One region of the Fructilactobacillus cliffordii genome, then DNA from elsewhere that is predicted to be linked to it. Evidence: predicted binding sites of a transcription regulator. Region 1 holds the regulator's gene; each other region holds the start of a gene.

Region 1 (3,274 bases):
TCGGAGTCACCGTGTTCACCTAAAATGTAAGCATCAACACTAGCGGGGTCAATGTCAAACTTTTTGGCAACTGCCACCCGGAACCGGCTGGTATCTAAAGAAGTACCGGAACCAAAAACCTTTTCCTTTGGAAAACCAGAAATCTTTTGGGTAGCGTAAGTCAAGATGTCAACTGGGTTAGCGGCTACTAAGAAGATGCCGTCGAAACCGGAGTTAACCACTGGTTTAACGATGGAAGATAAAATCTTTAAGTTCTTGTTAACCAAGTCGAGACGAGTTTCACCCGGTTTTTGGGGAGCACCGGCTGTGATAACCACCAGGTCAGCATCCTTACAATCTGGGTAGTCACCGGAGTAAATGTTTTTGGCAGCCGTAAATGGAATGGCATCTTCCAAGTCCATTGCGTCTCCTTCGGTCCGGTCCTTGTTAATATCAACAATGACAAATTCTTCAGCTAATGCTTGTTGTACCATGGCAAAGGCGTATGATGAACCCACGGCTCCGTCTCCAACCAAAACAACTTTTTGGTGTTTCTTAGTCATAACTGTCATCCTTTCAGTGGTAATAATATTAAGATACAGCTAAATTATAACATTGAAAGTGTTACTTTTCACATACAATTGCAACCGTTTTCGTAAGTACAGCTGGTAAATTTTAATTAGTAAGGAAGAAATGTTTCCAGTAAAATTTGGTCTGAAAAAAGTTCGTGAAAAGTATTGACGGTTTTTCAATCTGATGCTATGATTTAATAGTTGTCAAAACGATGTAACTGTTTTGCTTCTCATTTATGGAAGATTAGCTCAGTTGGGAGAGCGTCTGCCTTACAAGCAGAGGGTCACAGGTTCGAGCCCTGTATCTTCCATTACATGAGCCGTTAGCTCAGCCGGTAGAGCATCTGACTTTTAATCAGAGGGTCGGCAGTTCGAACCTGCCACGGCTCATTTGTAAATGTAAAAATAATAACATGCGGACGTGGCGGAATTGGCAGACGCGCTAGATTTAGGTTCTAGTGTCTTAGCGACGTGGGGGTTCGAGTCCCTTCGTCCGCATCCATTATTTTTGCCGACTTAGCTCAGTTGGCTAGAGCGCGTCACTAGTAATGATGAGGTCGGAGGTTCGAGTCCTCTAGTCGGCATTATGCGGAAGTAGTTCAGTGGTAGAACGCCACCTTGCCATGGTGGAGGTCGCGGGTTCGAATCCCGTCTTCCGCTTTTTTCTATGTTTATGCCGGGGTGGCGGAATTGGCAGACGCACAGGACTTAAAATCCTGCGGTCAGTAATGACCGTACCGGTTCGATCCCGGTCCTCGGCATTTATGCACCTATAGCGCAATTGGATAGAGTGTCTGACTACGAATCAGAAGGTTGCAGGTTCGACTCCTGCTAGGTGCATTTGTTCGGGAAGTAGCTCAGCTTGGTAGAGCACCTGGTTTGGGACCAGGGGGTCGCAGGTTCGAATCCTGTCTTCCCGATTAACTTATTTAAATTAAAAGTATTGGCTAAAGTTAGCCAATACTTTTTTGTATAGTTAATGGTTTGAAAAGGTCCTTTGCTTGTTATTTGCTGTGGATATTATATAATTAAAGTCAACATTAGTCAGAGACGAGATGAACGATATGACACATCACAGCATGTCAGATACAATCGAAGAATATTTAAAGCAATTGTTACTTAGTGCGGATACGGCAGAAGTGGAAATCAGACGTTCAGATATTGCCGACCACTTTGACGTTGTTCCCTCTCAGATTAATTACGTGATTAAAACGCGGTTTACGCTGCGAGACGGCTACGTTGTGCAGAGTAAGCGGGGTGGCGGTGGTTACATTCGGATTGAACAGATTGATCTAGCGAGTGACACGGACGTGTTTGACCAGTTAGTGGCTTCCATTGGAACCCGAATTACCCAAAAAGACGAAGAAGATATTTTGACCACCCTTTATAACAACGGGTTACTTTCAACCCGCGAAGTTAACATGATCTCTTCCATCTTAACTCATGAAGCAATTGCAATTACTGATGCTGAAACAGAAGAAAAAGTGCGAGCAAACGTGCTAACGGCGCTGTTAAGCCGATTACGGTACGAATGCTAACCGAAAGGAGATTTACTTTATGGCAGATTCATTGACTCCGAGTGCCAAACGAGTATTAAACATCGCGCAGGATCAAGCTCGTAGCTTTAAGCATCAAGCAGTGGGGACCGAACACCTCCTGCTGGCGCTGACGCTAGAAAAAACCGGAATTGCCTACGAAACCTTAACGCAGTTGTCCATCACGGATCAAGATGTATTTGAAGAAATTGAACAACGGCTTGGCTACGGTAATCTGGATGCAGAGGATACTACGTACTTAAGTTACTCACCGAAAATGCGTGAAATCATTGCCTTGGCCGCTCGGATTGCCCAACAATACGGCAGCCTAAAGGTCGGACCTGAACACCTGCTGTTGGCTTTAACGACTGACGAAAAGGGAGTTGCTGCCCGAATCATGGCTGGCTTAGGTACCACTCCAGAAGAAGTTCGCAAGATTACGATTCGTAAGATGGGAGTGCCAGATCAGGGCGTGGGCGCTGCGCGTGAACAACAAACTGATGAAAGCCAAACCCCTACGTTGGATTCGTTGGCAAAGGATCTCACTAAGACAGCTCGCGATGGTCAACTGGATCCGATTATCGGTCGGAACCGGGAAATCAGACGGGCCATTCAGGTCTTGAGTCGGCGAACGAAAAATAACCCCGTTTTAATTGGAGAACCAGGGGTCGGAAAGACCGCGATTGCGGAAGGCCTGGCTCAAAAAATTGTTCAAAAGAAGGTTCCGGAGGACATGTTGAACAAGCGGATTATGATGCTGGACATGGGATCCTTAGTGGCTGGAACCAAGTACCGGGGTGAATTTGAAAACCGCTTGAAGAAAGTGATTAACGAAATTCAAACCAGCGGGAACGTAATCCTGTTTGTGGACGAACTGCACACCTTGATTGGGGCTGGTGGAGCTGAAGGAGCGATTGATGCTTCGAATATCTTAAAACCAGCGTTAGCCCGGGGTGAACTCCAAATGATGGGGGCCACTACCTTAGATGAATATCAAAAACACATTGAGTCGGATGCAGCGTTAGAACGCCGCTTTGCCACGATTCAAGTCAACGAGCCATCGGTACAAGAGGCGAAAGAAATCCTGCGTGGGTTACGGCCGAAGTATGAGGAACATCACCACGTTAAAATTACGGATGGCGCAATTGATGCTGCCGTGGACCTGTCTAACCGGTACATTAGTGACCG
Region 2 (3,274 bases), 110 kb from region 1:
GGTAAGTGTGCACGCATGGAATGTTAAGGTTCCGAGCCACAAACTTGCCAATCACCCCCATCGAAAACTCAGTTTGAGTGTGAACCAAGTCTAAATCCAATCCCTTCGCAATTTGGGTGGCCTGAAAAAGCCCCCGAACTGCAATCCGTCGTTCTGTAAACGAAATAAACGGAATGCTTGAGAAGCGGTAAATCCCTGCTTCCTGTTTCTCATCCGCATTTGGATCCGTGGTCGTAAAGATATAAACATGATTACCCCGTCGTTCTAATTCATCCTTTAACGTTTTAATGGAAGTTGCCACTCCACTAACTTGGGGAAAATATGTATCTGTAAATAAGCCGATATTCAAGCGCCGGTTCACCCTTTCAAATTGACGATAAACAACTAAATTATATTGGTTTCCCAGGTGGTTTGCAAACTATGAACCCAAAGAAAAAGAGTTGCCGGAGCAACTCTTTTGAACCCAAAAATCGACTATTCGATTAGGCCTTCTTCTTTCATGGTTTTGGCGATAGCTTCTAAGGCATCCTTAGCATCGTCACCATCAGCAGTGATGGTAATCACTGCGTTTTGACCGACCCCAAGTGACATAACTCCCATGATTGACTTTAAGTTAACCGTCTTGTCTTCATATTCTAACGTAATGTTAGAGTCGAATTTACTGGCGGTTTGCACCAAAAAAGTAGCCGGACGAGCATGAATCCCAGTTTCTGCAGTGATTTTAAATTGACGTTTTTCCATAATAAACGCACCCCTTTGTTAACCATATTTATACTCTAAGAGTACCAATATATCGGTCAAAATACAAGTTTTTGCGCCTTAGCGCAGATTATTAAACTTTCCTTAATTATCCGCTGCGTAGTGATACACCACCACGCCGTTTTCAAACGCGGTTCCGACCACTCGTTTTCTAGTGGGATAATCCATGAAAGCTTGCTGGAAAACAAAGAACTGATCCGGTTGTACGGTAAGCTCCTGAATGGTTCCGTTTTGCAGCTGTTCTAGTTTTTCTGTAAACGCTTCCTTCGTTGCTTCGATTGGATTCGCTTCCTTTCTGTTTCCTCATTTATTTTACCATAATTGCTCCTCAATTTTCCCAGAGATGTAAATACTTGAAACCAAATTCGAGGTGAGTATAATAATAAACACAAACAAAAGTCAACAAAGGTCAAAGATGAACATTGATTAAAAGGAGGTTGTACCATGGAAGGACAACAAGGTGCATACGGATTTGGAAATCTTGATGATTTAATTCGCTCCATGCAAGGAAGTAATCAAAACGGTGCTACCGGAACGCAAGGTAGTAACGGTAACAACGATCAAAAGGGAATTTTAGCTACTTATGGAACTGATTTAACCAAGCTCGCACGGGCAGGAAAACTAGATCCCGTGATTGGCCGGGATGAACAAACGGCACGGGCAATCGAGGTCTTAAACCGGCGTTCCAAAAATAACCCAGTATTGATTGGAGAAGCTGGTGTCGGAAAAACGGCAATTGTGGAAGGCTTAGCCCAAAAGATTGCAGATGGAACGGTGCCGCAAAAATTGCAAAGCAAGCGGATCATCCAGATTGACATGGTTTCGATTATTCAAGGAACCGGAATTAGAGGTCAATTTGAAAAGAAAATGCAGCAACTGATTAAAGAGGTTAAAGCTGATTCTAACATTATTCTCTTCATTGATGAAATTCATGAAATTATAGGAGCAGGTAACTCTGAAGGTGGCTTGGATGCCGGTAACGTTTTGAAGCCATCCCTTGCCCGGGGTGACTTTCAGTTAATTGGTTCCACCACACTGAAGGAATACCGCGAAATTGAAAAGGACTCGGCCCTCGCCCGCCGGTTCCAACCCATCATGGTCAACGAACCTAGTCCAGAACAAGCCGTTAAGATTTTACAAGGCTTGCAAAAGAACTATGAGGATTACCACCTCGTTCACTACACGGACAAGGCGATTGAAGCAGCCGTCAATCTTTCTAACCGTTACATTCATGATCGATTCTTACCAGATAAGGCCATTGATTTAATGGATGAAACGGGATCACGAAAGAATTTAACGCTCAACATCATTGATCCCCAGTCCATCGAAAAAGAGATTGCCCAAGCGGAGAAGCAAAAGGAAGCCGCCCTTCATAAGGAAGATTATGAACAAGCTGCTTTCTATCGCGACCAAGAAAAGCAATTAGAAGCACAACGAGACCGGGGTGCAAAAAACTACAACACCAATAACAACACGGTTACGGAAAAAGACATGCAACAAGTGGTCGAAGAAATCACCGACATTCCTGTGGGTGACTTGGAAGATCAAGAAAAAGAACAACTCAAGCAGTTGGACCACAACTTAGAAGAAAACGTGATTGGACAAGACGAAGCGGTTTCCCAAGTAGCGAAGGCCATTCAAAGAAATCGGATCGGCTTTAATAAGTCTGGTCGACCAATTGGCTCCTTCCTCTTCGTCGGTCCAACTGGAGTCGGAAAGACTGAGTTAGCTAAGCAATTAGCCAACCAACTCTTTGGTTCTAAAGATGCTTTGATTCGGTTTGATATGTCTGAATACCGAGAACCACAATCGGTTGCCAAATTAATTGGAGCTGCACCGGGTTACGTTGGGTACGACGAAGCTGGTCAGTTAACCGAAAAAGTACGACGGCACCCGTACAGCTTGATTCTGTTTGATGAAATTGAAAAAGCTCATCCAGACGTTCTGCACACCTTCTTACAGGTGTTAGATGACGGCCGCCTAACCGATTCACAAGGTCGAACGGTTTCCTTCAAGGACACGGTCATCATCATGACCAGTAACGCCGGGACCAACGCTGGTTCAAACGTCGGATTTGGTGCAGAAGCAAACGGCAAGACTCACTCCGTCTTAGACAAACTGGGTGCCTACTTCAAACCCGAATTCTTAAATCGGTTTGACGGCATCGTTGAGTTTAACCAGTTAAGCCAGAGCAACTTGGTTAAGATTGTGGACCTCATGTTAGACGACATGAACCAGAACCTGCAAGACGCTGGCATTAACGTGGCGGTTACCCAACCGGCTAAGCAAAAATTAGTTGAATTAGGCTACGATCCGGCCATGGGAGCTCGACCATTACGTCGGGTTATTCAAGAACAAATTGAAGACCCGACCGCGAGTTACCTCTTAGATCATCCGGAAACCAAGAAATTGGTGGCCGATATCAAAGATGATCAAATTCACGTAACAGCACAATAATGACCGCAAAACCCGCAACTCTGATGAGTTACGGGTTTTTTTGTGGTTAAAATTTCAA
Region 3 (3,274 bases), 460 kb from region 1:
CGTTGTAACCAACGTATCCAGCGGTGGCACCAATCATCTTAGAAACTGCGGTTTCATCTTGGTATTCAGACATGTCCAGCCGGATAATGGAATCTTGGTTGTTAAACATATCCTTAGCCAGTTGTTTTACTAATTCAGTTTTACCAACCCCAGTTGGTCCAACGAAGAGGAAGGATCCAATGGGACGGTTACCATCATCAAAACCAGCCCGGTTCCGCCGAATGGCGTTAACAACGGCATCCACAGCTTCATCTTGGCCGATGATGTGTGATTTGAGCCGACTTCCCATGCCCTTCAAGCGTTCCATATCGTCTGAACTCATTTGTGAAACTGGGATTCCAGTCAAACGTTCTACTGATTCAGCAATGTCAGCAGGAGTGGCCACTGGAGTTTCAGAATTGTCAGACTCATTGTTTAATTGTTTTTCTAATTCTTCAATCCGAGCTTTGTCTTTAGCAGCAGCTTCGAAGTTTTCCGCGTTAGCGTTGTCTTCTTTTCGTTGCTTTGCGGCTTGTAATTCTTTTTCCAGACTAACTTTGTCAGTTACTGGGTGTTTAGCAGCTAAGTGAGCTGCGGTCATGTCAACTAAGTCGATGGCCTTGTCTGGCAATGATCGTTGTGGAATGTATTGTTCTGAGTAGTCAATGGCAGCCTTCAAAGCATCATCAGGTAATTTAACTTGGTGGTGTTCTTCGTAAGACTTCCGAATTCCTTGTAAGATTTCAAAGGTCGTCTTCTTGCTAGGCGCATTAACCACAACGTCATTAAAACGACGGGCCAAAGCAGCGTCTTTCATGATGGTGTTTCGGTATTCATCTTGGGTAGTAGCTCCAATGATTGAGATATCACCACGAGATAAAGCTGGCTTCAAGATGTCAGAAAGCCCCTTGCCACCATTTTCATCCCCAGAAGCACCGGCACCAACGATTTGGTGAATTTCATCAAAGAAGAGAATGACGTTTTTACGTTGTTCAACTTCTTTAACTAACTTTTGAATGTTTTCTTCGTAGGCACCCCGGTATTGAGTTCCGGCTTCTAGAGAAGAAAGGTCAATTGAAATGATTTCCTTGTCCTTGATGGTAGCTGGAACATCACCATTGACAATTTTTTGTGCCAATCCTTCAACGATTGCTGTTTTACCAACTCCGGCATCTCCAACTAAAATCGGGTTGTTTTTAATTCGCCGGCTCAAAATTTCGGCAGTTTCTTGAATTTCTTTGTCCCGACCAATTACGGGATCCAGTAAACCTTGTTTGGCTTCGTCAGTTAAGTTGCGACCGATTTTGTCAAGGTAACTTTCTTGTTTTTGATTTGCTTGTTGATTAGTTTGATTTGGTGTGACATTGTGTTGTCCAGTTTGGCCAGGAATCTGACCAGTGCGGCGCATTTCGGCCACTTGTTCTGGAGTTAATTCATGTCCGTTAACGACGTAACGAGCATTGGGGTTGTTCCCCATGTTGTTAAAAAAGCTGTTAAATAAGTCATCCATTCCGTTGTTTCCGAATGGGTCATTTCCAAAATTACTTGGCATAGAAAATCCTTCTTTCCTAAGTTTTTGAGAAAGCAATTAGATGATTTCCCGACAGAGATTTAAATTAATCTCTATGTTTAAAGTTTAACCTTTCTTAACCAAAAAGAACAGTAATTAGCTTGCAAAAGTCAAAAAAAGTCAAAATTTAGGCAAAATCTGGGGTTAAATTCAAGCATCATGGGGAACACGCCCAACTTAATGTTTTAAAATCTACTTTTGTTTGGTAAACTGTAACTATTGTTGTTTGGACTTTATGTAGAAAAAGGAGATTATCCGTATGGACGAAAGTCGATTAGATCGTGATCAACGGCCCCAACGATCACATCGAACCCGCAACATTATTTTGACGATTATTTTGGTCCTTTTGGTTGGTGGAATAGCCTTTGGATCTTATAAATACTTTGCTGTCAAAAACGCTGTTAACAAGGCTTATAACAGTGCTGGGTTACAAAAAGAACGTGATACCAATGCATTATTGAAGAACAAAAAACCGATTTCCATTTTACTCATGGGAACCGATACGGGGGAACTGGGTCGGACTTACAAAGGTCGGACGGATACCATGATGGTAGTTACCATCAACCCGAATACACATAAGACGTTGATTACCAGTATTCCACGGGATACGGCGGTTAACATCCCAGGCTATCCAGACCAATCACCCGCTAAGATTAACGCTGCCTATGCTTATGGAAGTGCTAAGACTGCTATTCAGACGGTGCAAAAGATGTTGAATATCCCGATTGATTATTATGCCATGATTAACATGCGTGGGTTAGTGCAAGTGGTTGATCAAGTGGGGGGTGTAACCATCTCTCCTGAATTAACCTTTGATTACGAAGGTTATCATTTTACAAAGGGGCAACCCACTAAAATGGATGGGAAAAAGGCCTTGGCTTACTCCCGGATGCGTTATGACGATCCTCGAGGTGATTTCGGTCGGGAACAGCGCCAACGGCAATTACTTGAAGGGGTAGTTACTAAGAGTGGATCCGTAACTTCATTACTAAATCAAGGTTTCATCGATTCTATTGCTAAAAACACGCAAACCGATTTGCAATTTTCTGATTTATCTGCGATTGCAACCGGCTACCTTTCTGCTCGCAAGAACATTGAAAATACTTACTTAAGTGGTCAGTCTGGAGAGGTAATTGGAGGACAAGATATGGAAGTTACTCCGCAATCACAACTTCAAAAAACAACGGATCAGATTAGAAACAGCTTAGATCTTCCTAAGGCCACCACGGGAGACATTGCTTTAAATTAAAAGGGAAGGATTAATTGATGGAATACTCTAAATTTAAGTATTTTTTGTTTCTTTTGAATCTCTTTCTCAATAATAAATTATTTATTGCACTGATAACGATCGTGGTTGTGTTTGGTCTTTTGGCATTTTTCATTTATGACTACAGAGCAAATGGCCCTGTTTTAAATGAACATCATTCGCCTAACCATCGCTTTAGACATAGTCGTAAAAGTATTTTTGAAACGCACAGCTGGGTTAAATCACTTTTTCTGATTATCCCAGCCTTTCTATTACTTTCTCTATTTGTTTTTAAAAATAGCTTAACGAATATCGATGCTCCAGACGTTGTTGTTCCAAATTCCAAACCGGAGTTAGTTGCGACTGGGATCGTTAACCGGATTAATCCTCGTGCCCATCAAGCAGAAATATTCGTCATCAAAAGGGGAAACACTTATCCTGTGATTGCTGAGGTTGATAGTCGAACGGTAACTCCCTAT

What was found. The regulator CtsR, encoded in region 1, represses protease genes until heat stress. The targets are predictions, from matches to a motif close to TTGGTCAAAAAAGGTCAAANA.
Region 2: the regulator CtsR is predicted to act here: its motif matches at 1,155-1,175, upstream of M3M38_RS06680 (ATP-dependent Clp protease ATP-binding subunit).
Region 3: the regulator CtsR is predicted to act here: its motif matches at 1,613-1,633, upstream of M3M38_RS03915 (ATP-dependent Clp protease ATP-binding subunit).

What each region holds. Positions count from the first base shown of each region.
Region 1 covers NZ_CP097117.1:1,230,357-1,233,630, forward strand. The annotation lists gene M3M38_RS06025 (L-lactate dehydrogenase) at 1-542, opposite strand, end outside; tRNA gene M3M38_RS06030 (tRNA-Val) at 790-862, shown strand; tRNA gene M3M38_RS06035 (tRNA-Lys) at 869-941, shown strand; tRNA gene M3M38_RS06040 (tRNA-Leu) at 967-1,049, shown strand; tRNA gene M3M38_RS06045 (tRNA-Thr) at 1,062-1,135, shown strand; tRNA gene M3M38_RS06050 (tRNA-Gly) at 1,140-1,211, shown strand; tRNA gene M3M38_RS06055 (tRNA-Leu) at 1,227-1,312, shown strand; tRNA gene M3M38_RS06060 (tRNA-Arg) at 1,318-1,391, shown strand; tRNA gene M3M38_RS06065 (tRNA-Pro) at 1,398-1,471, shown strand; gene M3M38_RS06070 (CtsR family transcriptional regulator) at 1,616-2,089, shown strand; gene M3M38_RS06075 (ATP-dependent Clp protease ATP-binding subunit) at 2,109-3,274, shown strand, end outside.
Region 2 covers NZ_CP097117.1:1,342,930-1,346,203, reverse strand. The annotation lists gene M3M38_RS06690 (glycosyltransferase family 4 protein) at 1-349, opposite strand, end outside; gene M3M38_RS06685 (phosphocarrier protein HPr) at 475-741, opposite strand; gene M3M38_RS06680 (ATP-dependent Clp protease ATP-binding subunit) at 1,204-3,216, shown strand.
Region 3 covers NZ_CP097117.1:769,909-773,182, reverse strand. The annotation lists gene M3M38_RS03915 (ATP-dependent Clp protease ATP-binding subunit) at 1-1,531, opposite strand, end outside; gene M3M38_RS03910 (LCP family glycopolymer transferase) at 1,809-2,798, shown strand; gene M3M38_RS03905 (cytochrome c oxidase subunit II) at 2,816-3,274, shown strand, end outside.